DNA from 3 places in the Micromonospora sp. DT227 genome. Region 2 is predicted to be linked to each of the others. Evidence: riboswitches for the same ligand, from Rfam matches in the RefSeq annotation. Region 2 holds a riboswitch; each other region holds the start of a gene.
The links. Region 2 has a riboswitch for cobalamin ahead of ACLQ2W_RS03790 (ABC transporter substrate-binding protein). Riboswitches for the same ligand answer to the same signal wherever they lie in the genome.
Positions count from the first base shown of each region.

Region 1: it holds a riboswitch for cobalamin, as region 2 does, so the genes downstream of both, ACLQ2W_RS13610 (ribonucleoside-diphosphate reductase subunit alpha) here and ACLQ2W_RS03790 (ABC transporter substrate-binding protein) in region 2, are expected to answer to the same signal.
Region 3: it holds a riboswitch for cobalamin, as region 2 does, so the genes downstream of both, bluB (5,6-dimethylbenzimidazole synthase) here and ACLQ2W_RS03790 (ABC transporter substrate-binding protein) in region 2, are expected to answer to the same signal.

Region 1 is NZ_JBNCLA010000003.1:283,895-293,362, reverse strand. Features, by position in the region: gene ACLQ2W_RS13610 (ribonucleoside-diphosphate reductase subunit alpha) at 1-2,126, opposite strand, end outside; cobalamin riboswitch at 2,248-2,457, opposite strand; gene ACLQ2W_RS13605 (alpha/beta hydrolase family protein) at 2,571-3,767, opposite strand; gene ACLQ2W_RS13600 (cytochrome P450) at 3,858-5,081, opposite strand; gene ACLQ2W_RS13595 (hypothetical protein) at 5,149-6,162, opposite strand; gene ACLQ2W_RS13590 (TetR/AcrR family transcriptional regulator) at 6,232-6,813, shown strand; gene ACLQ2W_RS13585 (SCO5389 family protein) at 6,883-7,275, opposite strand; gene ACLQ2W_RS13580 (carboxyl transferase domain-containing protein) at 7,423-9,468, opposite strand, start outside.
Region 2 is NZ_JBNCLA010000001.1:760,144-769,611, reverse strand. Features, by position in the region: gene ACLQ2W_RS03800 (ABC transporter ATP-binding protein) at 1-69, opposite strand, end outside; gene ACLQ2W_RS03795 (FecCD family ABC transporter permease) at 185-1,273, opposite strand; gene ACLQ2W_RS03790 (ABC transporter substrate-binding protein) at 1,342-2,274, opposite strand; cobalamin riboswitch at 2,358-2,527, opposite strand; partial or broken gene ACLQ2W_RS03785 (M14 family metallopeptidase) at 2,598-3,908, opposite strand; gene ACLQ2W_RS03780 (C39 family peptidase) at 4,115-5,455, shown strand; gene ACLQ2W_RS03775 (DUF4229 domain-containing protein) at 5,515-5,793, opposite strand; gene ACLQ2W_RS03770 (hypothetical protein) at 5,821-6,282, opposite strand; gene mqnE (aminofutalosine synthase MqnE) at 6,290-7,459, opposite strand; gene ACLQ2W_RS03760 (C40 family peptidase) at 7,690-9,366, shown strand.
Region 3 is NZ_JBNCLA010000011.1:132,714-142,181, reverse strand. Features, by position in the region: gene cobN (cobaltochelatase subunit CobN) at 1-2,368, opposite strand, end outside; cobalamin riboswitch at 2,689-2,818, opposite strand; gene bluB (5,6-dimethylbenzimidazole synthase) at 3,082-3,723, opposite strand; cobalamin riboswitch at 3,758-3,960, opposite strand; gene ACLQ2W_RS29395 (Ig-like domain-containing protein) at 4,296-5,930, opposite strand; gene ACLQ2W_RS29390 (DUF4268 domain-containing protein) at 6,297-6,707, shown strand; gene ACLQ2W_RS29385 (MaoC family dehydratase) at 6,716-7,180, opposite strand; gene ACLQ2W_RS29380 (acyl-CoA dehydrogenase family protein) at 7,177-8,349, opposite strand; gene ACLQ2W_RS29375 (SDR family NAD(P)-dependent oxidoreductase) at 8,382-9,140, opposite strand; gene ACLQ2W_RS29370 (acyl-CoA dehydrogenase family protein) at 9,156-9,468, opposite strand, start outside.

The DNA.
Region 1 (9,468 bases), on a different contig from region 2:
GCGGCCAGGTCGATCAGCGCCCGCTGCGGCAGCTCCCACGCGGTCCGGAACAGCTCCCGCACCTCGGCGGGCAGCTCGGCGACGCCCTGCACCGAGCCCTCGGCCCGCTTGATCCGGTCGCGGACCTGCGGCGTCCACAGCCCGCGCGCCTTCAGCTCCCGCACCAGGTACGTGTTGACCTGGAGGAACTCGCCGGACATGGTCTCCCGCTTGAACAGGTTCGACACCTGTGGCTCGACGCACTCGTAGCAGCCGGCGATCGAGGCGATGGTGGCCGTCGGCGCGATGGCCACCAGCAGCGAGTTGCGCAGCCCGTACGCGGCGATCCGCGCCCGCAGCGCCGCCCACCTGTCGACCTGGGTCGGCGTCGCGCCCCACAGGTCCGGGTGCAGGTCACCCTTCGCGGCCCGGGTCCGCGGGTACGCCGGATGCGGCCCGAACCGTTCGGCCAGCCCGGCGGAGGTCTCCAGCGCGGTCAGCAGGATCTCCTCCTGCACCCGGGTGGACAGCTCCCGCGCCGCCGGTGAGTCGAACGGCAGGCGCAGCGTGAACAACGCGTCCTGGAGGCCCATCAGCCCGAGCCCGACCGGCCGCCAGCGCGGATTCGACGCCGCCGCCTGCGCGGCCGGGTAGTAGTTGATGTCGATCACCCGGTCCAGGAACACCACCGCGGTGCGCACGGTGGCCCGCAGCTTCTCCCAGTCGACCCCGTCGGCGGTGACGTGCGCGCCGAGGTTCACCGAACCGAGGTTGCACACCGCGGTCTCGGCGTCGTCGTTGACCTCCAGGATCTCGGTGCACAGGTTGGACAGGTGAATCACGTTGCCCGGCTCGCCGGTCTGGTTGGACAGCCGGTTCGCGGCGTCCTTGAACGTCATCCACCCGTTGCCGGTCTGCGCGAGCGTGCGCATCATCCGCCCGTACAGGTCACGGGCCCGGACCGTGCGGACCGCCTTCTTCTCGGCCGCCCGGTACGCGGCGTCGAACGCCTCGCCGTACAGGTCGGGCAGCTCCGGCGCGTCGGACGGGTCGATCAGCGACCAGTCCTCGTCCGCCTCGACCCGGCGCATGAACTCGTCCGGGATCCAGTTGGCCAGGTTGAGGTTGTGGGTGCGCCGGGACTCCTCGCCGGTGTTGTCCCGCAGCTCCAGGAACTCCTCCACGTCCGGGTGCCACGGCTCCAGGTAGACGCAGGCCGCGCCCTTGCGCCGGCCGCCCTGGTTCACCGCCGCCACCCCGGCGTCGAGCGTCTTGAGGAACGGCACGATGCCGTTCGACCGCCCGTTCGTGCCCCGGATCAGCGCGCCCCGGCCGCGCACCCGGGACCAGGAGATGCCGATGCCGCCGGAGAACTTCGACAGCTTCGCCACCTGGTGGTAACGCTCGTAGATGGAGTCCAGCTCGTCGCGGGGCGAGTCCACCAGGAAGCACGACGACATCTGGGTGTGCCGGGTGCCCGAGTTGAACAGCGTGGGGGAGCTGGGCAGGTAGGCCAGGCTGGACATCAGCCGGTAGAGACCGACCGCCTCGGCCGGGGCGTGCGACAGCCCGCAGGCCACCCGCAGCAGCCAGTACTGCGGCGTCTCCACCACCAGCCGCGACTCCGGGTGCCGCAGCAGGTAACGGTCCGCCACCGTACGCAGTCCGAAGTACTCGAACCGCAGGTCACCGGCCGGGTCCACGGCGTCGTCCAGCTCGTCGGCGTGGCGGGCCACGAACGCGGCGGTGTCGTCACCGATCAGCCCCAGCCCGTGCGCGTACCCGATCGACTCGCTGAAGCGCGTCACCTGTTGCCCACGGACCTCCTCGTCCACGTACGCGGCCAGCAGCCGGGCCGCCAACCGGGAATATTGCGGCTCCTCGCCGATCAGCTCCGCCGCGGTCTGGATCGACAACCGGTCCAGCTCCGCGGTGCTCGCCCCGTCGTAGAGCCCGCTGATGGTCCGGGTGGCGACCCGCAGCGGATCGACCTCGTCCAGGTCGGCGACCCAGCGCTCGACCGCCCGGACGATCCGGTTGACGTCGACCGGCTCGGTGTCGCCGTCCCGCTTGCGGACCCGCATCGCCAGCCGGCGCTGCTCCGGCCCGGTGGCACCGGACCGCTGACTCTCCTGCACGACCGTCATGACCTCTCCCTCGCTGTCACCGATGGTCTCGGCCGGCGGGAGAACGCCAACGGGCACGGCACGCAGGCCGGCCCGGTTGCTGGCGTCGGTCGTCCCGCGCGACCTTCGACCGCCGCGCGCGGCAGCGCACGGCGCGCTGGCAGGTCTTCGGACTCGCGGGCGTGACACGAAGGTCGCCTACTGGCCGTCGCTTCCCAGGCCGGTGGCCCAGTGCTGATGACGGCGGTCGTTCCCACTCACCGCTGCGGGGCAGTCCCGGACTTCCACCGGGTTCCCTCTTGCCTCGGCCGCGCCTGTCAGGCGCGGCCGAACCAGCTGCGGGGACACCATATATGGCGGTGATGGCCGGTAGGCAACACCAGATGGGAGGTGAAGGCGGGGCCCCTTGTTAACGCCTCCGGTAGAGGAGGGGGCCCCGCTTGACACCGCCGCCCGCCGATCGGCTCAGGCCACGAACGACACCTCGGGGAAGGAGCGGCTCGGGCCGCGCAGCAGGTGACCCCGGTGCCGCAGGTGCCTGTCGAAGAAGGCCAACGGGTACGCCTGTTGGATGCGTACCGCGCGGGCGGGGTCGAGGGTGCCGATCCAGCCGGTGAGCTCCTCGTCGCTCATCCCGATCACCCGGGCCAGTTGCGGCACCAGCCACTGGTTGTCGCCGTACGACTGGTGGAGCGCGCCGGCAGCCTGGACGTTGAGCCGCCAGCCGTGCAGGTGCGACCAGAACTCGGCGACGGCGGGCTCCGTGACGCGGGTGTACTCCGCCGTCATCAGCATGAACGGCCGGTCCAGGTCGGTGGGCCGCGGCTGGGACAGCATCGGGCCGTCGAAGCTCAGCCCGGCGCGTACCCGCTGGTCGGTGCCCATGGTGAGCGCGGTCGCGGTCCCCCCCTTCGACCAACCGAACATGCCGATCCGGTGCGGGTCCAGCGCCGTGCACAGCCCGGTCGGGAGCGGCCGACGGTCGACGTCCGGGTTGCCGCCGGCGGCGAGGACGGCGATCTGGTCCAGCACGAACCGCACGTCGCGGGTGTAGGTCCAGGGCGTCGCGTCGTAGTCGTCCTCCCGGACGGTCACCCGGCCGTCCGGGAACTCGCTGGGCCCGTCGTACGTGTGGTCCACCGTGACCACCGCGTATCCGTGGCTGGCGAGTTCCTGGACCACGATGGTGGTGTCCGATCGATGGCTGCCCGCGCCGTGCGAGTAGACCACCACCGGCAGCCGACGGGCGGCGCGTCGCACCGGCGCGCCCTCGTGGCCGGCGGTCAGCGGCGCCCGCACCGCGTCGGGATCGAACCCGGTGGACTCCAGTAGCGCACGTAGCGACGCGGCGGTCATCCACTCGGCGCGGGGGTGCCGCCACACGTCCCGGGCCGGATACCAGACGTTGACCATCAGCTCCCGATACCGTCCCGGCCCGGCGAGGGGGTCCGGTTGTGACCGGTCGACCAGGTGCAGCGCAACGGTGCCGACCGGGTGGGGTCCGGTCGGTGTGGGCAGTGTGAGCCGGGCCGGCCCCGGTTGGGCCGTGGCCGCCGTCGTGCGGCCGGCGACGCCGATCGACGCGCCGGCTCCCACCGCCAACGCGGCCCGGACCAGGGTGCGGCGGGTCATGCCGTGTTCGGGGACGGATGTCTCGGTCATCAGTGATCCTCCTCGGCAGCTTATTCACTCAGTATATATACCGAGTGTATAGATGCAAGCGCGTGCCCGGTCCACGGCCGGGTGCCGCGCCTACCAGGTGACCGGCAGCGCGACCGGGCCGAGGATGGCGTGGCCCGGCTTCCACGGCACCTCGTCCGGCGGCACCGCGAGGCGCAGGCCGGGCAGCTCCCGCAGCAGCAGGCCGAGTGCGGTGCGGACCTCCAGCGCGCCCAGGTGGGCCCCGATGCAGTAGTGCGCGCCGTGGCCGAAGGACAGGTGCGGCGTGGGCGCGCGGTCGAAGTCCATCCGTTCCGGGTCCGGGAACACCGCCGGGTCGCGGTTGGCGGCGTCGTGCGAGGGGACCACGATGTCGCCCGCCGCCAGTCGGGCGCCGCTGGGCAGCGTCACGTCCGCCATCACCCGCCGCGGCATCTCGTCGCCGTTCGCGGTGGAGTGCAGCCGCTCCAGTTCGGCGACCGCGCCGTCCAGCCGCTCGGGGTGCGCGAGAAGGTACGCCCATCCGGTGCCGGCCGGCCCGTACGGCTCGGTCTGGAGCACGTGGACGAACGTGGCGATCGAGCTGGCCGTGGTCTCCCAGCCACCCACCACGAGTGAGATCGGCAGCTTGATCTGGACGTCCACCGGCTGGTCGGCGGCGGCGGTCGCGATCCGGCCGAGCAGGTCGTCGCCGGGTCGGTCGCGTCGCTGTTCGAGCTGCTCCCACAGGTAGCCGCCCATCTCCTCGGCGGACCGGGCCGCCTCCTCGCGGCTCAGGTCGCCGGCGCCGAGGAACATGTCGCCCCACCGGCGGAACCGCATCCGGTCGTCGGCCGGCAGGCCGAGCAGGTCGCAGATCACGTCCAGCGCGAACGGGACGGCGAAGTCGCGGACCAGGTCCGCCGGAGCGCCCCGGCCCACCATCGCGCTGAGCCGCTCCTCGGCCGCGGTGCGGACCGCGTCGCGCAGCCCGTCGACGGCCGGCCGGGTGAACGCGTCCTTCACGGTGCCGCGCACCCGGGCGTGCTCGGCCCCGTCCATGCCGAGCATGGTGCCGGACACGTCGACCTCGTCGGCGTACGCGGCGGCGGCCCGGGAGAAGACGTCCTGCCGGCGCAGCACCTCGCGCACGTCGGCGTACCGGCAGATCAGCAGCGCCGGAACCGGTTCGCCGCCGACCCGGCGGACGATGGGCACCACCGGAGAGCCGGCCGCGAACCGGGCGTAGTCGGGGTGCTTGTGCGGGCCGGGCGGCCGGTTGACGCCGTCGGCGTCCTGGTAGAAGGGATGGGGCCGGCGGGCGTCGATGTCCGTCATCCGTCCACAGTGCCAGTTCCGTCCCGGCGGCGGGGCCCCGCCGTCGGGACGGCGGCGGGCCGGACGCCTAGCCGGCCGACCGGCTCGACGCGCGGGCGTGGCCGTACTCGGCGAGGGCGTGGAAGGCGGCCTTGGGTGTCCACGAGCCGTCCGGCAGCACGCGCACGATGCCCCGGGCCGCCAGGTCGTAGTCGTGCTCCGGGTCCTCGGTGGTGGGCAGGTGCCGGTTCGCGAACGTGTAGACGAACGCCGCCTCCACCCCGCCCGCCTCGTAGTCGCGCAGCAGGTCGACGAGGTAGCGGGCCTGGCCCTCCTCGTCGCGCTCCAGCGTCGCGGTGAGCTTCGCCGCCCGGCCGTGCTCGTCGTAGGTCACCGGTTCCGTCGCGCCCGCGACGTCGGCGGCGCCCCGATACGTGCAGCAGCCGAACTCCGTGGCGGCGTACGGCTTGCCCTGGCCCACCGCCGCCGCGAGGCTCTGCGGAAACGCCGCCGCGTTCGTGGCGTCGCGGTAGCCGGCGTCGCTGGCGATGATGTCGAACGGGGTCCAGTCGACGCCTTCGAGGGGGATCGAGGCGTATCCGACCGGGCCACCGAACCGCTCGCGCACCGCGGGAAGCGCGTCGGCGAAGAAGTCGCGCACCGCGGCCCGCGCGACCGGGACCGCCTCCCGCATCCGCATCGGATCGGTGAACAGCGCCAGGCGCTCGGTCAGGTCGCGGCCGGGCAGGAAGCCCTCGGTGAACATGGAGATCTCGGAGCCGGTGAGGTAGACGACCGTGGCGCCCTCGCGTCGCAGCCGCTCGGCCCGTTCGGCGCCGTCGAGCAGGAACGCCATGAGCCCGGCGCGGTCCAGGCCGTTGGTGAACGGGCAGTACCACACCTCCAGCCCCGTCTCGGCCGCCAGGCGCGCGGTCAGCTCCAGCCGGTCCTGGACGCCGCCGGTGATCCGCACCGCGTCGCAGTGCAGCTCGTCGCGGATGACCCGCAGGTCGCGCCGTACGGTCTCCGGGTCGAAGGGTTCGTGGGTGGTGGACCCGGCGCTCACGAAGCCGGTGTCGTAGTTCATGCCGAAGACGCGCATCTCGCGTTCCTCCCCGTTCGGTAAGGTACGCCGCGTACCCTACAGGGTACGTCGAGTACCCTGCAAGCCATGGGCACGAGGCGCCGGGGCGAGGAACTGGAACGGGCGATCCTGCACGCCGCCGCGGCGGAACTGCGCGAATCCGGATACTCGGGGATGACGATGGACCGGGTCGCCGCCCGCGCCGGCACCAACAAGAACGCCATCTACCGCCGGTGGCCGCACCGGGCGGCGCTGGGCATCGCGGCGTACCGCCACCTGTCCGACGCCGCCATGCCGAACCCGGACACCGGAACGTTGCGCGGCGACGCGCTCGAGATGCTCCGGCGGGCCAACGAGACGTGGTCCTCGCCGCACGGGACGATCCTGCGTGGCCTGCTCGCCGCCGCGGCCGACGACCCGGAGCTGCTCACCCTGATGCGGGAGCGGTCCGGGGCGGACACCATGGACCGCGCGTGGCTCGGGATGCTGGAACGGGCCGCGGCCCGGGGCGAGGCGCCGGCGGCGGCCGCCCGGCCCCGGGTGGCGACGGCGCCGATGATGCTGCTCCGCGCCGAGTACGCGATGCGCGGCATCCCCTCGGTCCCCGACGAGGTGCTTGTCGAGATCGTGGACGAGGTGTTCCTGCCGCTGGTGCGCGGCCACGGCTGACCCGGCGCCGACCCCACCGGGCCGGCGGCGGGCCGGCGGGGCACGCCGGCCCGCCGCGTGGCGCGTGGCTCAGCAGTTGCGCAGCGTCGGGGACTGGTTCAGCAGTTGGCCCCGGCTGGAGGTGAACCGGCGGTACGCCTCGGAGCCGGCGGCGGACGGCCGGAACGCGGCCACCCGGTGACAGTTCTGGAACGCCAGCCGCACCCCGAAGTGACGCTCCAGGCCGGCGCGGATCGCGTCGCTGGCGAGCGCGCGCAGCAGTTGCCCGCGCTCGGTCTCGCCCGGCGGCGGCACGACGTTGTCGGTGAAGTCGGCGTCGGACGTCGCCAGGTCGGCGACCACCCGGCTGACGGTCTCCCAGGCGTACGGCAGGGAGTCGCGGACGCAGGCGACGAACGCCTCCTCGGACACGGGACCGGCCTCGGCGGCGCGGAGCAGGGCGGGCGGAACGGTGAGCGACATGTCTCCTCCACTTCCGGAAACGACAACCGTTTCCATCAAGCTGACGTGGTGAGCACATCACGGCCGGTTCGGCCCGGTCAAGCACCGCCACACGCGAAGCGGCGGACGGGCCCGAAGCCCGTCCGCCGCCGTCGACGCGTCCTGGGGTCAGCCCAGACGCGCCTCGATCGCCTCGATGATCCGGGGCCGCAGCTCGGCGGCGCGGATCACCGCGTCCACCGAACCGACCTCGACGGCACGCTGGATGCTGTGCACCCGGTCGAACTCGGTGGCCACCTCGCCCAGCTTCTCGGCCCGCACCGACGACCGCAGCTCGTCCAGCTCCCCGGTGAGCGTCGCGCGCTCGGTGCCGGTGGCGGCCCCGACCCGGCGCTCCAACTCGCGTACCCGGGGATCGGCGGCGGTGCGCGCGGCGACCTCGCCGGCGAAGACCACGGCGGCGGCCGGCGCGCCACCGAGCACCGAGGCGAACGAGCCCTCGATCGCCAGCACCGTCATGGCCGGGTTGAGCGCCTTGGAGAACACCACGAACGCGCCGCCGTGGTAGCGCGAGATCACGCAGAACACGATCGGGCCGCGGAAGTTCACGATCGCCCGGCCGATCTCCGCGCCGTACTCCAGTTGCAGCTTGCGCATCGACTCCGGCGAGCCGTCGAAGCCGGACAGGTTGGCCAGCACGACGAGGGGCCGGTTGCCGCTGGCCGCGTTGATCGCCCGCGCGGCCTTCTTCGACGACCGGGGGAACAGCGTGCCGGCGGTGTAGGTGTCCGGGCCGTCGGTGGGTGGGAAGCCGTGCCGGGGCACCGACCGGGACTCGATGCCGAGCAGGCAGACCGGGATGCCGCCGAGGTGCACGTCCTGCACCACCGCGGTCTCCGCGTCGGCCATGCCCGCCCACCGCTCCAGCACCGGGTGGTCCTGGTCCGCGAGGGCCCGCATCACGGTACGGATGTCGAACGGCTTCTTCCGGTCCGGGTTCGCGGTGGCGGAGAAGATCTCCCCGACCGTGGTGAAGTCGCTGCCGGCCACCGTGTGCGGGAACGTCGACACGTCCCGGTCCACCGGGTCGGTGGTGGTGGCCCGACGCGGCGCGTCCTCACCCGGCGCCACGTACGTGTGGTCGTAGTGCGCCATCAGCACCTCGTGCGCGGCCGGCAGGTTCGGCGCCCAGTACTGCGCCTGGCCGTTCGGGCCCATCACCCGGTCGTAGCCGCCGATGCCGAAGTTGTCCTCGGCGGACACGCCACCGGAGAAGTCAAGCGACTGCTTGCCGGTCAGCACCATCGCCGAGTCCGGCGTCATCACCAGCACACCCTTGGTGTGCATGAGCATCGTCGCCTCGGCGTTCCAGTACGGCTGGGCGCCGACGGTGATGCCCGCCACCACGATGTTGATCTCGCCGCCGTCCTGGGTGAACTCGACGATCCGCTTGAGCGCGGCGGCCACCCAGTCCATGTTCTCGGTGCCCGAGGTCATCGAGATCCGGGCGCCGGCGGAGAGCGCGTACCACTCCAGCGGCACGCCCATCCGCTGCGCCAGGTCCAGCGCGGCGATCACCCGCCGGCACTCCGGCTCGGAGAGCGCGCCGAGCGACTTGGTCGGGTCGCCCAGCAGCACCACCCGCGTCACCCCGTCCGGGTGCCGTGGCGTCGGCGTACGGACCACGCCGGCCACGATCGCGGCGGTGTTGCGCCCCTTCGGCCGGTCCACCGGCACCAGCGTGTGCTCGGCGTCCAGGTCGTGCTCGGTGAACTCGCCGAGCAGCCCGGTCAGCTCGTACGGGTAGACCGTGTTGCGGCTGGCCGCCCGCAGCACCTTCAGCCGGTAGTCGTCGAGCGGCTCGACCGGCTCGGTCGGCGGCTCCCCGACGAAGAGCCGGGCCTGCCCGGTGACGTCGAACGCGATCCGCACGCCGACCTTGGTCAGCTCCCCGGTCCGGCGGTCCCGCTGCCGCCCGATGAACAGGATCTCCTCCAGGTCCGCGCCGACCGTGGTCGGGCGCACCCGGGCCGCGATCCGCTCCATCTCCTCGCGGGTCAGCTCGCTCGGCGGCCAGACGTAGATGACGATCCGGTTGGTCGGGAACCGGACCTTCGACGGTCGCCGGGACTGCGCCCGGCGGATCGAGTCGATGCAGGCGGTGACCGCGTCCTCGGTGGTCGGCAGCGCCACCAGCCGGCCGTCCTGCTCGCG
Region 2 (9,468 bases):
GACGCCGGCCAGGACCGGACTGCCGCCCAACTCGACCCGCAGGTCCCGGACCTCGACCGCGGCGGTCACGCTGGCCTCCCGGCGTGCGACTGCGGGGCTCGCAAACCCGGCTCACTCCTCGCGCTCACGCTGGTCCCCGGGGCGTGCGACTGCGGGGCTCGCAGACCCGGCTCACTCCTCGCGCTCACGCGCGCACCCCGCGGGCGGTGCGCAGGATCAGGACGAAGAACGGGCCGCCGAGCAGCGCGGTCACCACGCCGATGGGGATCTCGGCGGGTGCCGCGGCGGTCCGCGCGACCACGTCGGTCAGCGCCAGGAACGCGCCGCCGAAGAGCATCGACAGCGGCAGGATCACCCGATGGCTGGAGCCGGCGAGCAGCCGGACGGTGTGCGGCACGATGATGCCGACGAAGCCGATCAGGCCGGAGGCGGAGACCGCGGCGGCGGTGCCCAGCGAGGCGGCGGCGATCAGCAGGTAGCGGGACCGCTGCGGGTGCAGCCCGAGGCTGGTGGCCTCGTCGTCGCCGAGGGCGAGCACGTCCAGCTCCCGCCGGTGCGCCAGCACCACCACGGCGGTGAGCAGGAAGTACGGCAGGACCAGCAGCACGTCGTGCCAGCCAGCGGTGGAGAGCCGCCCGAGCAGCCAGGAGTACACCTGCTGGAGGCTGTCCGAGTGCGCTTGCAGCAGGTAGGTCTGCCCGGCGGCGAGGAACGCCGACACGGCCACCCCGGCCAGGATCAGTGTGGCCGGGGAGCGGTCCCGGCCGCCGGCGGCACCGAGCAGGTACGTCATCGCCACCGCGCCGAGCGAGCCGACGAACGCGGCGAGCGGGACGGTGACCGGCAGGCCGGTGAGCGCCCCGCCGGCCCCGGCGCCGAGCACGATCGCCGCGGTGACCGCGAGCCCGGCCCCGGCGGCCACGCCGAGCAGGTACGGGTCGGCCAGCGGGTTGCGGAAGACGCCCTGGTAGCAGCCGCCGGCCAGGGCGAGCAGCGCGCCGACGAGCAGACCGAGCACGACCCGGGGCAGGCGCAGCTCGGTGACGATGGCGACCTCCTGCTCGGTGAGGCCGCTGTCCAGGTGCACGCCGGGCAGCAGGTTGAGCAGTTCCGCCGCGACGCTGGCGGGCGGCAGGCTGACCGGGCCGAACGAGACGCCGGCCACCAGCGCGACGAGCACCGCCACCAGGCCGGCGAGCAGCCAGCGGGTGCGCAGCCCGGCCGGCCGGGCCGGAGCGTCGGCGTGTGCCGCGCCCCGGCGGGGGCGCGGCAGCCGGCCGGCCGGCCGGGACGCGTCGGGCGTCCCGGCCGGCACGGGGTCCGCCGGTCGTACGGCCACGGTCAGGCCGGAACCTTGGCGGTGGCGTCGACGATCGCCTTCAGCAGGTCGACGACGCGCGGGCCCCAACGCGAGGCGATGTCGTCGTCAAGCGCCACGACCTGGTTGTTCTTGACCGCGGTGAGGCCGGCCCACCCGCTGCGCGCCTTGACCGTGTCGGCGCTCTGCTGGCAGCACTTGGTGTCGGCCAGGAAGACGAAGTCGGGGTTCGCCTTGACGATGACCTCCTGGGAGAGCTGCGGGTAGCCGCCGCTCTTGCCGCCGGCGTCGGCCGGGTCGGCGATGTTCTCCAGCCCGGCGAGCGCGTAGATGGTGCCGATGAACGTCTTGCTGGTCGCGGTGTACAGCTCCGGGCCCAGCTCGTGGTAGTAGGTCAGCTTCTCGGCGCGCTTGGGCAGGTCCTTGGTGAGCGCGGTGATGTCGTCCTTCATCTTCCGCACCACGGCGTCCGCCTCGGCCGGGTGGCCGGTGAGCTTGCCCAGGTCGGTGAGCTGCCGGTACGTGTCGTCGAGCGTGGTCGCGGCCGGGGTGAGCAGGACCGGGATCTTCAGCGCGACGAGCTGGCTGGCGATCTTGTTGGTGTCATTGGTGATCACCACCAGGTCGGGGCTCTTCGCGGCGATCGCCTCGGCGTTCGGCTGGTAGCCGGAGAGGTCGGTCTTCGGCGCGTCCGCCGGGTAGTTCGACTGGTCGTCGACGGCGGCGACCTGCTTGCCGGCGCCGATGGCGAAGAGCATCTCGGTCGAGGTCGGCGACAGCGAGACGATCTTCTCGGGGCGCTTCTCCAGCGTCAGGTTGCCCACGCTGGCGGGGAACGAGCCGCCGGACGCGCCGGGGGCGGGGGCGTCGGTCGAGGTCTTCTCGGCACAGCCGCCGAGCAGCAGCACGCCGGCCGCGAGCGCGGTGGCGAAGAGCCGAGGGGTACGTCGGGTCACAGGTCCTCCTGTCGGTCGAGGAGCGTGGTGCTTCGCCGACAGGCTGGAAGGGCCCCGTCCGCGAGGCGCCCTTCCTCGAAGGCGCGTGTCGCGACCGGGCCGCAGGCGACCTGGCTCGTCCCACGTCCGTCGGCGCCGGCGGGAGGCCGACGCCGACCGTACGGGGCATCACAGTTGCGGGACAGCGCCGGTTTCGCACCGGCTTCGCTGTGGCACGGTCGGTGACACCGTAGCGCACGACCAGCGGAGATCACCCGGACGGGCGGGGTGGGCGGGGACCCCGGTGGGGGTGGAGCCGGGGTCCCCGCCGCCGGGTGAGGTCAGCAGTACTGGCTTTGCTTGCCGATCGCCCGGTACGGGCAGTCGGCGTACTCGGAGAGCGTCAGCACGGCGTCCCGGTTGCGCGAGGTCTGCGCCGGGATCACCTCGTCGGGCGGGTAGAAGCCGCCGCCGGAGGCCGAGCCGGGGTACATCTCGAACGTGTACGCCCAGATCTTGTGGGCGCCCCACATCCAGTCGATGCTGGTGCCGTCCGCGATGTAGAGGTCGCTGGACTGCTCCGGGGTGTAGCCGTTGCTGGCCGCCATCTGCTGGCCGATGGTGGCGAACGTGTTGTACTGGTCGGCGGTCATCCCGGTGGCGGTGTTGCTGTACGTGTAGCCGTACGGCCAGAGCACCAGCTGGGAATAGGTGTGGAAGTCGATGTTCGCCTTGATCTGCTGCACCCCGCCGACGACCCGGCTGTTGACGAAGTTGCGCAGCGCGGCGGTCTCCGGGGCGGAGAAGGCGGACGGGCCGCGGTAGGTGTCCGACGACTTCGTGCCGGACGAGCCGCCGCAGCAGCCCCACTGGTAGCTCCAGTTGCGGTTCAGGTCGGTGCCGACGTACGTGGAGCCGCTGTTGGGCTGCCGGTTCTTCCGCCAGGAGCGGTAGGAGCCGGTGGCGATGTCGTACTCGCTGCCGTCCGGGTTGACGGTGGGCACGATCCAGATCTCCCGGGAGTTCACGATGCCTGTGATCCGGGAGTCGGTGCCGTAGTTGTCGGTGAACAGGTTGAGCAGGTAGATCGCCATCTCGACGGTCAGGTGCTCGCGGGCGTGCTGCTGGGCGTTGAACAGGATCTCCGGTTCGCTCTCGTCGGTGCCGACGTTGTCGGAGATCTTCACGGCCATCAGGTCCCGGCCCTGGTAGGACGTGCCGATGCTGAGCTTGCGGGCGATGCTCGGGTGGTCGGCGACCACCTGGTTCACCACCGCGGTCAGCTCGGCGTAGTCGTGGTAGTTCGAGTCGGCGGGCGGGAACGCGTACGCGGTCGCGCCGCCGGCCGGCGCCGGGGCGACGTCCTTCTCCAGCCGGAAGCCGAGCCGGGTGATCGCGTTCGCCTCGGCGGTGGTGGCCGTGACGTGCAGCACGCCGTGTTCGGAGTAGTCGATGGCGGCGCCGGTGCGGGCGACCGCGGTGCGGTCGGCGACGGTGCGTGGGCCGAGCACCCGGTAGGCGACGGCGGCCGACTCGCCGGCCCGGTCCGGGTCGGGGCGGGCGGCGGCCGGCCCGGCGGCGGCGGTGACCAGGATCAGGCCGACGGCGGCGACGAACGCGAGCCGGCGGCGCAGCGGGGACGTGCGGAGGGCCATGGACAACCTCCTCGGGGTACGGGGAGATCCCGTTGTCCGCACACTCCACCAGCAGTCACATGGTCATATCAACATCCGTCGTTGTCATGAACCATCCCGACCTGATCCTCACGTCGGCAATGATTTTCCATGGCTGAACATCTGGCGAAACTTCCCGCCAAGGACGACAGTGAACGGCAACGATGCCGTTTCCCCGTGGAGCTGCCATGTTCGGAAGACCCCTGCGCACGGTCGCCCTCGCCGGCCTGACCGCGCTCACCCTGCTCGGCACCACCGCACCCGCCCAGGCCAACGGCCCCCGGCCGGGCGTCACCCACGACGAACAGATCACCTTCCAGGAGTTCTCCCGCTACCCCGACTGGCGTACCGGCACGCACCAGGGCACCCGCGCCGTGCCCGGCCGCCAGCCGGCGCTCACCATCGCCCGGCCCGCCGGCACCACCGACTTCACCGACGAACACACCGGCGCCACCCGCACCTGGGAGTACGCCACCTGGACCTCACCCGAGCGGCGGATCGGGTTCGACGCCACCGAGCTCGTCGCGTCCTGGAACGCCAGCACCCCCGCCGGCACCTGGATCCAGGTCGAGCTGCACGGCACCTACAACACCGGGGCCCAGACCCCGTGGTACGTGATGGGCCGCTGGGCCTCCGGCGACCAGGACATCAAGCGGGCCACGCTGGACGGTCAGGGTGACCCCTGGTCGAGCATCTGGACCGACACGTTCGCCGTCGACGACGCCTCGGCCGGGGTGCTGCTGCGCTCGTACCAGCTCCGGCTGACGCTCTACCGCGCGCCCGGACAGGCCGCCGCGCCGCAGGTCCGGATGGTCGGCGCGATGGCCTCGAAGGTGCCGGACCGGTTCACCGTCACGCCGAGCCGGGGCGGCATCGCCTGGGGCACCGAGCTGGCCGTGCCCCGCTACTCGCAGAACGTCCACATCGGCGAGTACCCGGAGTACGACGGCGGCGGCGAGGCGTGGTGCTCGCCCACCTCCACCGAGATGGTGGTCGAGTACTGGGGACGCAAGCCCTCGGCCGAGGACACCGCCTGGGTCGACCCCGCCTACGCCGACCCGACCGTCGACCACGCCGCCCGGATGACCTACGACCACGAGTACGACGGCGCCGGCAACTGGCCGTTCAACACCGCGTACGCCGCCGGCTTCCCCGGCCTGGAGGCGCGCGTCACCCGCCTGCACTCGCTGGACGAGGCGGAACGGTTCATCAAGGCCGGCATCCCGGTGGTCACGTCGCAGTCGTTCCTGGCCGAGGAGCTGGACGGGGCGAACTACGGCACCTCCGGGCACCTGTTCGTGATCGTCGGCTTCACCGCCGACGGCGACGTGATCGTCAACGACCCGGCGTCGTCCTCGAACGAGGCGGTGCGCAACGTCTACAAGCGCGAGCAGTTCGAGCAGATCTGGCAGCGCACCAAGCGCTACCGGGCCAACGGCACCGTCGCCTCCGGCTCCGGCGGCATCGCGTACCTGATCAAGCCGCTGAACCGCCCCTGGCCCACCGTCCCAGGCTCCACCAACTGGTGAGCTGGAAGGAGGGGCCCCTTCTTAACGCCTGGCGTCGAGAAGGGGCCCCTTCTCACCACTCAGCCTCGGGGCTCGCCCGGTGCGTCGGTGGGCTGGTCGTCGCCGGCCAGGGCGGAGCGCAGCCGGTCCTTCTCGGCGCGGCGGCGCTCCGCCGCGTCGGCCATCTCCCCGGCCATCTCGTCCCGCCACCCCTTCAGCAGGAAGAACGACAGCGTGGCGGAGAAGACCAACGCCAGCATCAGCCGCAGGAACATGTTCATCTCGACGAACCAGAGGGCCGCCAGCACCGCGACGAACAGCCCGATCCGGCCCAGCGTGTACTTGACCGCCGCGCTCATGCCCGCATTCCCACTCTCTCCGCCACCTCAGCCCGTCCGCCGGGCCAGCCAGTGCACGCCATGAAACCAGATCACCGCGTAGACCACGGTGAAAACCGCCGCGGCCAGCGCGCCGGTGAACAGCGCCGGCAGCCCCGCGGCCAGCCCGGCCGCCAGCAACCCGGCCAGCACGCCGACCCCGAGCCCGACCAGCGCCGCCAGCACCCGGGCGGCACCGAACTCCCAGGCCCGGAAGTCGTCCCAGAACAGCCAGAGCGGCAGGATCACCGCCAGCCAGCCGTTGGTCCCCCCGAACCCGCCGGCGCCGAGGGCGGCGAACGCCCACTCGAAGAGCAGCAACGCCAGCACGCCGATGACCAGGCCGGCGAGCGTCACGCCGAGCAGGTCACCGAGCGTCAGGATGCGTCCCTCGGCGTCCCGCCGAGGAAAACCGCGCTGCTGCTCCCCGGTGCTCGTCGCCGGGTCAGGCCCAGACCTGCCGGTGCTCATCGCCGGGTCAGGCCCAGACCTGCTGCGGCTCGGAACGGCGCTCGGCCATCGACGGCGCGGCAGCGTACTCACGGACGGTCTCGTAGCGGGTGTTCCGCTCCACCGGGCGGAAGCCGGCGTCCCAGATCAGGTGGAGCAGGTCGTCCCGGTGCATGGTGTTCGGCGTGCCGTACGAGTCGGCGTCGTGCGTGATCTTGTATTCCACCACCGAGCCGTCCAGGTCGTCCACGCCGAAGTTCAGCGAGAGCTGGGCCACCGAGAGCCCGTGCATGACCCAGAAGCACTTCACGTGCGGGACGTTGTCGAACAGCAGGCGGGAGACCGCGAACGTCTTGAGCGACTCGGCCGGGGAGGCCATCGTGGTGCGGGCCTGGATCCGGTTACGGACCTTGCCGTCCGCCGAGTCGACGAAGTCGTGCTGGTAGCGCAGCGGGATGAAGACCTGGAAGCCCCCGGTCTCGTCCTGCAGCTCACGCAGCCGCAGCACGTGGTCGACCCGGTGCCGGGGCTCCTCGATGTGGCCGTAGAGCATGGTCGACGGCGTCTTCATGCCCTTCGAGTGGGCCAACCGGTGGATCCGCGACCAGTCCTCCCAGTGGCAGGCGTGGTCGACGATGTGCTGCCGGATCTCCCAGTCGAAGATCTCCGCGCCGCCGCCGGTCAGCGACTCCAGCCCGGCGTCCATCAACTCGTCGAGGATCGCGTCGGCGGTCAGCCCGCTGATCTTCTCGAACCACTGCACCTCGGTCGCGGTGAACGCCTTGAGGTTGACCTTCGGCAGCGCGGCCTTCAGCTCACGCAGCACCTTGGGGTAGTAGCGCCAGGGCAGCGTCGGGTGCAGGCCGTTGACGATGTGCAGCTCGGTGAGCTGCTCGTCCTCCATCTCCTTGGCCTTGCGGACCGCCTCGTCGATCCGCATCGTGTAGGCGTCCTTCTCGCCCGGCTTGCGCTGGAACGAGCAGTACGCGCACGACGCGGAACAGACGTTGGTCAGGTTGAGGTGCCGGTTGACGTTGAACATCACCCGGTCGCCGTTGAGCTCCGTACGCCTGTGGTGGGCCAGCCGGCCCAACCAGGTCAGGTCGTCGCTCGCGTAGAGCGCGATGCCGTCCTCGCGGGTCAGCCGCTCCCCCGCGTAGACCTTTGCTTCGAGCTCGCGCTTGAGTCCGGCGTCCATCCGAAAGCCACGTCCTTCCACCTGGGGTCCCGATCGAGCGTACGTCGCGGGTCCGGAGCGCCGCCCGCGCGGTCGACCGCAGCGACCCAGTTCACCGGTCGTCACGCTCCGCACATCGACATCGTTGCGTCGGTGAGGTAAGACAGGGTGGGGCGGAACACACACCAGGGGTCGCCCTGTCTCATCACGCCCACGACGCGTGGCGCGCACCAGACCGGACGGGGAGCGGAATGGTCGACAGCACCAAGGCCCGAAGGCGACGGCGACGCTCACCGGTGATCTCACCGGTGCTGCGCCCGGCGCTCTGGTCCGCCCTGCTCGGGGCGGTCGCGGCCGCGGCGCTCGCCACCCCGGCCTGGGCCGATCCGCTGCCCGACACCATTCCCAGCACCGGGTCCCGGCCGCAGGTCACCGGCCCGCTCCAGCTCCCCACCGTGCCCGGCGCCACCACCGGCCGCCCCGGTGCCACCGTCCCCGGCCAGCCCGGCGTCCCGGTGCCCGGCCTGCCCGGCGCCACCGTCCCCGGTGCCGCCGTGCCCGGCGGCGCGCCGGTCCTGCCGGGTGCCACGACCGGTGTCACGAACCCGGCCGACGGGCCGCTGATCGCGCAGATCAACCAGGTCGACGGCCAGGTCGCCCAGCTCGGCGACAACCTCCTGCGGGTCAAGGGCGAGCGGGACGCGGCCCAGGCCGAGCTGACCGCCGCCGCCGCCCGGCTCAGGGAGGCCCAGGCCGCGCTGGCCCGGGCCCAGGAGAACGCCAAGAGCGCCGCCGCCGACGCGGTCAAGGCCGACGCCGCGCTGCCGCCCGGCGAGTTCGGCGCCAGCCTGCGCCAGTTCTCCGATCTCCAGCGGATCACCCGGGGCGACAAGGCCGAGGGGGCCACCACCTCGGTGACCGGCGAGCTGCTGCGCGCCACCACCGACGAGCGGGTCGCGCGCGAGGCGCACGCCTCGGTCCAGCGCCGGGTCACCGAGAAGACCGCGGAGTTCACCCGGGTCGAGACCGACCTGCACAAGCAGGAAGCCGCGCTGCTCAAGCTCCGCCGCGACAACGCCGCCAAGCTGCTCGAGATCGAGCGCCGCGAGGACGCCGCCGAGCAGCGGCTCGGCAACCCGTACGTCGTCAACCAGAGCATCAACGGCCTGGTCGCCGACCCGCGGGCGCTGGCCGCCGTGCGCTACGCCCTGGCCCAGTTGGGTGACCCCTACCTCTGGGCGGCGGAGGGCCCGGACCGGTTCGACTGCTCCGGTCTGATGCTCGCCGCCTACCAGTCGGCCGGCTATCGGGGTCTGCCCCGCGTCTCCCGGGACCAGTACTACGCGACCCGCTCCCGCACCGTCAGCCCGACCGCCCTCCTCCCCGGTGACCTGCTCTTCTTCGCCTCCAGCGGTAGCTGGAGCAGCATCCACCACGTCGCCATGTACATCGGTAACGGCAAGATGGTGGAGGCGCCGCGGACCGGCGACGTGGTCAAGATCTCGGTGGTCCGGTGGTCCCGGCTCTACGCGGCGACCCGGGTGGTCGGCGCCGTCCCCGGGCCCGCCACGCCGGTGCCGCTCCCGACCGTGCCGGTCAACCCGCCGAAGCCCGGCACCACGCCGAAGCCGACCCCGAAGCCGACGAAGACCGCCACGCCGAAGCCCACGCCGACGCCGACGAAGTCCGCCACGCCGAAGCCCACGCCGACCACGTCCAGTCCGACGCCCACCCCGTCGACGAGCACCAGCCCGACGCCCACCCCGTCGGACACGCCGAGCCCGTCGCCGAGTCGCACCGCCACCGTCGCACCGTCGTCGACCACGGCGAAACCGACCGAGAGCGCCGCCGCGCCGTCGAGCAGCACGGCGAAGCCGACGGAGAGCACGGCCGGCAGCAAGTCCGCCAGCCCGACCAGCACCGGCTGACCCAACCGTCCGCTCCGACTGTGTTCCCGGGCCGGAATGTGGCACGGTGAGATCCAGGCACTTCCGGCCGGCGCCACGGTCGGGGGCGAGCGTGGGTGCGGA
Region 3 (9,468 bases), on a different contig from region 2:
GGGGCACCACCTCGGTGGCGGCGAAGCGGAGCACCGCGGCGGCGTCCGGGACGGCCCGGCCGGTCACCTCCGCGACCACCGCCTCGACCGCGTCGGCGTCCCAGCCGAGGGTCTCCATGCCGACCACCAGCCGGCGCGCCAGCGCCTCGATCAGGTCGACGGCGTCGGCGGCGGTGACCGACGGCCCGTCCACGACCTCGGTCAGCGCGGCCGGCAGGGCCATCCGCCGCCCCGGCGACGCGAGCAGCGCCTGCTCGTCGAGACCGTACGCGCCGGCGAGCGCCTGCCGCAGGCCGGGCAGGGCACGGGCGCCGCCCCAGACCTGCGGGGCGCGTAGCACCGCGAGGACCAGGTTGACCCGCGGTTCGTCGGTGGGGGCGGCGGCGAGGACGTGCAGCCCGTCGCGGATCTGCACGTCCTTGACCTCACAGAGGTAGCCGTCGAGGTGCAGCACGAAGTCGTCGAAGTCGTCGGCGTCGGGCATCGCCTCGGCGTGCAGGTCGTGGTGCAGTTCGGCGGCGCAGACCAGGTCCCAGATCTGCGCCCGCACGGTCGGCGCCTTGGCCGGGTCGAGGGCCTGCACGGTGGCGTACTCGTCGAGCAGTTGCTCCAGTCTGGCCAGGTCCCCGTAGGTCTCGGCGCGGGCCATCGGCGGCACCAGGTGGTCGACCACGACGGCGTGGGCACGCCGTTTGGCCTGGGTGCCCTCACCGGGATCGTTGACGATGAACGGATAGACCAGCGGCAGGTCGCCCAGCACCGCGTCGGGGGCGCAGTCGGCGGCCAGGCCGAGGCCCTTGCCGGGCAGCCACTCCAGGGTGCCGTGCTTGCCCAGGTGCACCACGGCGTCCGCGCCGAACCCACCGTCGGCGACCGGCGCGGCGAGCCAGCGGTACGCGGCCAGGTAGTGGTGGCTGGGCGGCAGGTCCGGGTCGTGGTAGATGGCGATCGGGTTCTCCCCGAAGCCGCGCGGCGGCTGGATCAGCAGCACCACGTTGCCGAAGCGCAGGCCGGCCAGGACGATGTCCCCACCCTCGGTGTACAGCTCGCCGGGCGGCTCACCCCAGTGCTCCCGCATCCGCTCGCGCAGCGCGGCGGGCAGCTCGTCGAACCACCGCCGGTACGTACGCCCCGGTATCCGGGCCTCGGCGGCGCGCTGCTGCTCCGGGGTGAGCCACTCCACGTCGTGGCCGCCCGCGGCGATCAACGCGTGGATCAGGGCGTCGCCGTCGTCGGGTGGCGGGGCGTCACCCAGGTGGTAGCCGGCGTCGGCCATCGCCGCGAACAGCCGGACGGCGGAGGCCGGGGTGTCCAGACCGACCGCGTTGCCGACCCGGGAATGCTTGGTCGGGTACGAGCTGAGCACCACCGCGACGCGCTTGTCGGCGGCGGGCACGTGCCGTAGCCGGGCGTGGCGGACCGCGATGCCGGCCACCCGGGCGGCCCGGTCGGGGTCGGCGGCGTAGACCGAGAGCCCGTCGGCGTCGATCCGCTTGAACGAGAACGGCACGGTGATGATCCGGCCGTCGAACTCGGGGATGGCGACCTGCATGGCGGCGTCCAGCGGGGACAGTCCGGCGTCGCTGCCGGCCCACTGCTCGCGGGTGCTGGTGAGGCAGAGGGCCTGGATCACCGGCACGTCCAGCGCCGCGAGGGCGCCGACGTCCCAGGCGTCCTCGTCGCCGCCGCCGGAGGCGTCAGCGGCCACCGCTCCGCCGGCGGCGAGCACGGTGACCAGCAGCGCGTCGCACCGGCCGAAGAGACCGAGCGGACCGGCGCCGGCGGTCAACCCCCGCAACGAGCCGCAGAAGATCGGCAGCGGGTTCCCGCCGGCGGCCCGTACCGCGTCGGCGAGCACGTCGACGAAGCCGGTGTTGCCGGCCAGCGCGTGCGCCCGGTAGAAGACGATCCCCACGGTGGGCCGGCCGGGGACGATCTCCGGATCGCCGTGCACGCCGTAGGCCGGGGTGGGCGCGGGCGGGTCGAAGCCCTCGCCGGTGAGCAGCACCCGGTCGGACAGGAACCGGGCCAGCCGGCTCAGGTTCGCCGGGCCGCCCTCGACCAGGTACGCGAGCGCCTGGGTGACCACACCGGACGGCACGGTGGAGACCGCCATCAGCTCCGCGTCGGGCAGCGCCTCACCGCCGAGCACCACCGTGGGGACGCCGCTGGCCAGCACGGCGGCCAGCCCGTCCGGCCAGGTCTGCCGGCCGCCGAGCAGGCGTACGACGGCGAGGTCGACGCCGTCGACGAGCGCGGGCACCGCGTCGGCGGCGACCCGCGCGGGGTTGGCGAGCCGGTAGTCGGCGTCGCTGGCGCGGGCGGCCAGCAGGTCGGTGTCGGCGGTGGACAGCAACAGGATGCGCACGAGAAACTCCGGAGAGTGACACCCGGGGTCGCGCGGAGGCGACCGGGGCGAAGTGGGATGGGAGCGGCGTCAGCGGGTGCGGCGACCCGCGGCGCGACTCACCGAGACGCGGGTCGGGGAGCGGTCAACGCTGGCGGCACGCGCCCCGGCCGAGGGGGTCCACGGTCCCGGGTGCGCCGGCACGACCGGCGGCATGGCAGGCAACGGGTGCGGCGGAGCGTCCACCGTGCGGATCATGACGATGTTCGTCGATGAAAGAGATGCCGTGCGTCATCGGGTCCTCCTCGGGTGTCCACGCCCTGGGGTACGTCCGACGGCCGAAGTATCCTGGCTCCCGGATCAACGCTCACCCCCGGCCTTCCAACCGCGCACGCACGGTCGTGGCTCGCAAGGGGGGATCACTCCCCGGTGACAGTGGCGGGACCGCGCCGGAATCGCACCGGCTTCCTTCACTGCCGTCAGGCCGCGAATGCTGCCACACCTCACGACCTGCGGTCAACGCCACTCCACCACGGGCAACCGTCGCCCGGACCATCGAGACCGGCCGATCAGTCCCCCAGCCGCCCCGCCGGGGTCACGACCCTCCGGACCGGCGCTCCGCCGGCGCCCGGGCCGTCTCGATCGCACAGCCCCGAACACGCCGCTGACCGAGAGCGATCAGGTAGCGCGGGTAGGGGCAGTCCGGCGCTGCCCCTACCCATGCGGCAGAGACGTCACCTCGTGGCGGACGCGGGGTTCCAGCGGTCGTGGTGGATCGCCGCGGACAGGGGGCGCCGGTGGCGCCAGCCGTGTCGTTCGAGATCGGGCACCGCTTCGAGGTGGGTGACGGGGCCGAGGCAGAGCCAGGCGACGGGTCGGATGCCGGCCGGGATGGCGAGCAACCGCTGGAGGAACTGCTCGCGATAGAACGACACCCAGCCGAGGCCGAGGTCTTCGGCGGTGGCGGCCAGCCAGAGGTTCTGGATGGCCAGACAGGTCGAATACAGGCCGGTGTCGGAGATGGCGTGGCGACCCAGGACCGCTGGGCCGCCACGGTCGGGGTCGTAGGTCACCACGATCGACAGTGTCGACTCCAGGATGCCGTCGATCTTGATGCCGGAGAATCGTCGAGCGTCCTGGACGCCGAGGGTGGCGGCGAACGTGTCGCGCTCGGCACGGACATGCCGATGGAACGCTTCGCGCAGGCCCCGGTCACGGATCACGATGAAGTCCCAGGGCTGGGACAGCCCGACACTGGGTGCGGCGTGCGCCGCCGCAAGGACACGGTCGAGTACGCCAGGGGCGAGGGGCTCGCCACTGAACTGGCCACGGACGTCGCGGCGACGGTGGATCACGTCGTAGATGTCGCTGATCATGGGCAGGCTCCCGCTGCGCTCATGCCCCACCCGGTGGGGCCGATGACGCGAGGCCGGTCTTCGGACTCCCAGATCAACACCGGTCCGCCCGCCTTCCCAGCCGGTTCGGCCAGTGACTGCGCACACGTGCGCGTGGGCGGCAGCTCCCTGGTTACCGCGGCGGGCCCGTGCCGGAGTCACACCGGCTTCCCGATTCTCCCCACCACCGGGTGGGGCACCTCGCAACAGTTCGTGCCGCTCGGCACAATACCCCACTGTCCGAAACCGACCCTGCGGCCCGCCACCCATGCGGGAGTGCCGAGACCACTGCGCCGATCGGCGTGCCAGGGCCGGCTCGAATGAGCGCGCCGTCGAGGACGGCGATGATTGTCGGACGCTCGTACTCCGTCATCGCCGGCACCCGGCGGTCGACTCCATGGCCAGGTCCACCCCTGTCCGCCACACGGTCACCGGACTGGCCGGCCGCGAAGGAGCCCACCTCTTCGTCGCGACAGGCCCGGGCTGCGCCCAGGTTGACGAATGCCACCATGGTTCCGGCCAACCGGGGAACCTCAGGCTTATCTCTCCACCGGTCACCGGCGCAGGTGGCCGATGCCGTGCTGGTCGAGCCAGGTGACCGTCCGCAGCACGAACGTCGGCGCCGCCGAGCCGGCGCTGACGTCGGTGGCGACCAGCGGTACCTGGGCGGCGACCGGGAGCAGGGTGGACTGCCAGCAGGCCGGCGTGGCGCAGGCCGAGCGGTCGTCGACGCGCCAGGCGGCGGCCACGTTGCGGCCGTCCGGGTCGGCCGGGCGGTATTCCAGCCACCGGCGCAGGTCGTTGCCGCCGTCGATCCCGGCGGCGAGGACCAGGTTGAACGAGCCCTGCACGCGAAGCAGGCGGATCTGCTCCTGCACACCGAAACTCGGCAGGCTGGTGCCCGCGCACGCGACGCCGCCGTCGCGCCAGCAGGTCCAGGCCACCGCGGGACCGGTGCCACCGGCCGCCGGGAAGTCGTAGGGCGAGATGTCGAAGACCACCGCGTTGTCGGCGCCGAACACCTCCGCCGCCGCGCTCCAGAAGGAGCGCGTGGCGAGAAAGTCGCTCTGGCGCAGCGACACGATGGGTGTGATGCCGGCCCGGACGAGCCGGTCGACGTACCGGGCCACCTCGTCGACGTAGCCGACGCGGTTCTGTCTGTCGGTGGGGCTGCCGGTGTAGACGAAGCAGGCGTCGCTCAGCACGACCCGCACCGCGTCGACGCCGCGGGCCCGCAGCGCGCCCACGGACGCGTCGTCGACCGGGCCGTCCCAGCGGATCGGTCCCCACGCGCACTCGCCGGGCGCGGCCGACCGGATGATTCCGCGTGGCCGGTACGGCCTCGGGTCGGTGGTGACCGTGCGGATGCGGTTGCCGATCGCCTTCAGCGCGGGTGCGGCACCGGGTGCCGGCGGCGGGAGCACCCGGATGCCGCGGACCTCGGCGGCGGCCTGGGCGCCGTCGCTGTCGTAGGCGGTGGCGGTGACGCGGGTGCCGCTGTTCGGCGACGCGCCGCGCCAGTCGAACGCGTACGGCGCGGTGGTGTCCACGGCGAGCAACGTGCCGCGCTCCCGGAACTCGACCCGCTCGATCCGCCGGCCAGCCGCCGCCGTGGCCTCCGCACGGATCGGGATGACGCCCCGCGCGGCGAAGAAGTCGTTGGGCAGGGGCGAGGTGAGCGACACCGACGGGCCGCCCGGCTGCGGGCTGGGCTGCGGGCTCGCCGAAGCCGTCGGCTGCGACGAACCGGTCGGGCTGCCGACGTCCACGTTGCACGACTGGCCGCTCAGGACCCAGTCGGTCGGCTCGGGCTCCGCGTCCCGGTAGTTGCCGCCGAAGCGCACCGTCACCGAGGCGCCGGTCGGCAGCGTGGACCCCGCCGGTGGGCGGAGCATGGTCATCGGGTACAGCTCGCCGCTGCCGAGCGTGTATCCGTCCGGCAGCCGGTCGAGGCCCATGGTGATCGTTTGGCCGCTGACCTGACGGAACCGCAGCCACCAGTCGGTGACGGGAGAGCCCAGGTTGGTGACGGTGAGCTCGGCCCAGAAGCCGTTGGACCACTCTCGGGTGATGGTGTAGTCCACCGTGCACGCCGTCGCGGCGTACGCCGGCGGCAGCACCATCGTCATGGCCCCGCCGACGACGACCGCGGCGGCGGTGGCCAGCGCGAAGATCCTGCGTCGCATCATGCCCCGTATTCATTGACAGATATCGCTGGATACAGCCTCGGCGGTCGGGACTCTGTCTGTCAATACCGTGGCGCCCACCGGGCGGGACCGCCGCCCGCCGAGCCGAAGGCCCGCTGCGCGTCGACGAGGGCTCACGCCGGGCCGGCACGCGCCCGCATCCGCGCATGCGCACTACACCGACCTGCGCCGGTTCTACCGTGCCGCAGCCGCAGACGGCCAAGCCGTGCTGCTGGCCATCACCTGACCTCGACGCCCGGCTGCCCTTCATCGCCGGCACCGGTCAGGTCTGCGACGGACCCAAATCTCTGGGCTGCCGACCAGGAATGGACGCCGGAATGGCTCGCCTCGCGCGCGGACGCGAATGGCATGTCGTACACGTGCAGATCCGGCCTGTCGAGCGAGATCTTCTTTCAGGACCCCGATCCCGCGGTCAACGACGCGCGTTTCGCCGCCGCCCGCGCCAAGCTGGAGCCGACTTTCGGAAACACCCTGTCGTACGAACCGCTACAGGCGAGGAAGGGTTGCCGCATGGCGGAATACCGCAAGGGTGACATCGGCAACGGAGACGACTGGCCCGAGTACATGACCTGGTTCATCGATGCTCAGACCCGCCTTCGTACGGCGATAGCCGAAGCCGGCGGCCACTGTACGAGATCAACGAGGCGAACAGGCAGCCGCCTTCGCGTCGCTGAGCCGCGGTTAGCGGCAGGGCGCGGCTCTCGTACACGAATCCCGACCCGGTCGACCGTGAACGGCTGCAGGCGAACCCGCCAGTGACAGCGCGGTCATCGGGCCACGCCCCGCACCAGGCGGCTGACCGTCTCGGCGACGCAGACCGGCTTGCCGCCGGCGTCGCTCTCCACGGTGACCGCGGTGACCACCTGCACGCCGCCGTCCACCGGTGACACCTCGGCCAGGGTCGCGGTGGCGCGGACCGCGCTGCCGACCCGGAGCGGGGCCGGGAAGCGCACCCGGTTGAGGCCGTAGTTGACCCCCATGGCCACTCCCTCGACCCGGTACAGGCCACCGGCCAGCGCCGGCAGCAGGGACAACGTGAGGTACCCGTGCGCGATGGTGCCGCCGAACGGGCCGGCCGCGGCCCGTCGCGGGTCGATGTGGATCCACTGGCGGTCGTCGGTGGCGTCGGCGAACCGGTCGACCCGTTGCTGGTCGATCCGGAACCAGGGGCCGGGTCCCAGGGTCTCGCCGGTCGCCTCGGCCAACTCCTCGATGGACGCGAAGACCCTCATGCCAGGTGCCCTCCCAGCTTCGTGTAGCCGCGCAGCAGGTCGCGGGAGATGATCAGTCGCTGCATCTCGTCGGTGCCCTCGAAGATCCGGTACAGCCGGACCTGCCGGTACCAGCGCTCGATCGGCAGCTCGCGGGTGTAGCCCATGCCGCCGTGGATCTGCAGGACGCGGTCGACCACCCGATTGACCATGCCCGCGCCGTAAAGCTTCGCCATCGAGGAGGCGTGCCGCGGGTCCATGCCCTGGTCGACGGTCCAGGCGGCGCGCAGGATGAGCCAGCGGGCCGCCTCCAGCTCGGTCTCCGAGTCGGCGATCATCCACTGGATGGCCTGGTTGGTGCCGATCTTCGCGCCGAAGGTCTCCCGGGTGTTGGCGTAGTCGATGGCCATCGACAACGCCCGCTCGGCGATGCCGACGGCGTGCGACGGGATGGTGTAGCGGCCCTTGCCGATCCACTCCATGCCGAGGCTGAAGCCCTGCCCGGGCTCGCCGAGGATGTTGCGCCCGGGCACCCGGACGTCGTCGAAGACCAGCGAGGCGGGGCCACCGTCGCCCATCGTCTGGATGAACTCCGAGCGCCAGCCCATCGACCGGTCCACCAGGAACGCGGTGGCGCCGCCGTGGCGGGCGCCCTTCTCCCGGTCGGTCACCGCGATCACGATGGCGAAGTCGGCATCGTGACCGCCGGTGATGAAGGTCTTCTCGCCGTTGAGGATCCAGTCGTCGCCGTCGCGGCGGGCGCTGAGCTTGATGTTGGCCGCGTCGGAGCCGGCGCCGGGCTCGGTGATCGCGAAGCAGCTGCGCCGCTGCCCCTCGATGGTCGGGACCAGGTACTCGCGCTTCTGCTCGTCGTTGGCGTGGAACAGGATGTTGTCGGCCTCACCGCCGAACCGGAACGGCACGAACGAGCGGCCGAGTTCGGTCCAGATCAGGGACTGGGTGACGGCCGGCAGGTCCATGCCGCCGTACTCCTCCGGGGTGGCCAGCCCCCAGAACCCGAACTTGCGCGCCTTGAGCTGGAGCTCGCGCAGCTCGCTGTGCTCCAGCCCGGGCCGGTGCGCCCGTTCCCGCCGCAGCAGTTCCTGCTCCAGCGGCATGACCTCCCTGGTGATGAAGTCGCGGGCGGTGTCGCGGATCGCCCGCTCGGTGTCGGAAAGCGCGAAGTCCATGTTTCCTCCGGGTGCTGGTCCGCCGGCGCGCCTCAGCGCGCGCCGCCATTGACGTACAGGGTCTGGCCGCTGACGTACGACGCGTCGTCGCTGGACAGGAAGGCGATCACCGAAGCGATCTCGGTCGGCTGGGCGACCCGGCGCAGCGGGGTGTGCTCGGCGACCATCCGCTGATGCTCCTCGGGGCTGCTGCCGACCCGCTGGGCGGTGGCGGCGGTCATCGCGGTGGCCACGTAGCCCGGGGCGACGGCGTTGACCGTGACGTTGTACGGGCCGAGCTCGATGGCGAGGGTGGCCGTCAGGCCCTGCACCCCGGCCTTGGCCGCCGCATAGTTGACCTGGCCCCGGTTGCCGAGGGCGGAGCGGCTGCTGAGGTTGACGATCCGGCCGTAGCGGGCCGCGACCATGTGCTGTTGGGCGGCCTGGCAGCAGAGGAACATGCTGGTCAGGTTGGTGGTCAGCACCGCCTCCCAATGTGGCAGGGGCATCTTGAACAGCAGGTCGTCGCGGGTGATGCCGGCGTTGTTCACCAGCACGTGCAGCCCGCCGTACGCCTGCACCACCCGGTCGGTCATCGCGGTGACCGCCGCGGGGTCGGTCACGTCGCAGCCGATGCCGACGGCCCGGCCGCCGGCCGCGGTGATCTCGTCGGCGACCGCCCGGCTGTGCTCCTCGTCGAGGTCGACCACGGCGACGGCGGCGCCCTCGGCGGCCAGCCGGTGCGCGGTCGCCGCGCCGATGCCCTGCCCGGCACCGGTGACGACGGCCACCCGGTCGGCGAATCTGGTCACGGGTTCTCCCCTTTGCTAGAAGGCGTTGACGCCGGTGAGCGTGCGCCCGATGAGCAGCTGCTGGATCTGGCTGGTGCCCTCGTAGAGGGTGGCGACCCGGGCGTCGCGCAGGTACTTGCCGACCGGGTACTCGTCGATGTAGCCGTACCCGCCGAAGACCTGGACGGCGTTGTTGGCCGCCCGGACCGAGGCCTCGCTGGCGAAGAGCTTGGCCATCGAGGCCTCGGTGGCGAACGGCTCGCCCCGGTCGACGAGGTCGGCCACCCGCCACACCAGCAGCCGGGCGGCGGCGGTGTCCACGGCGATGGCGGCGAGCAACTGCTGCACC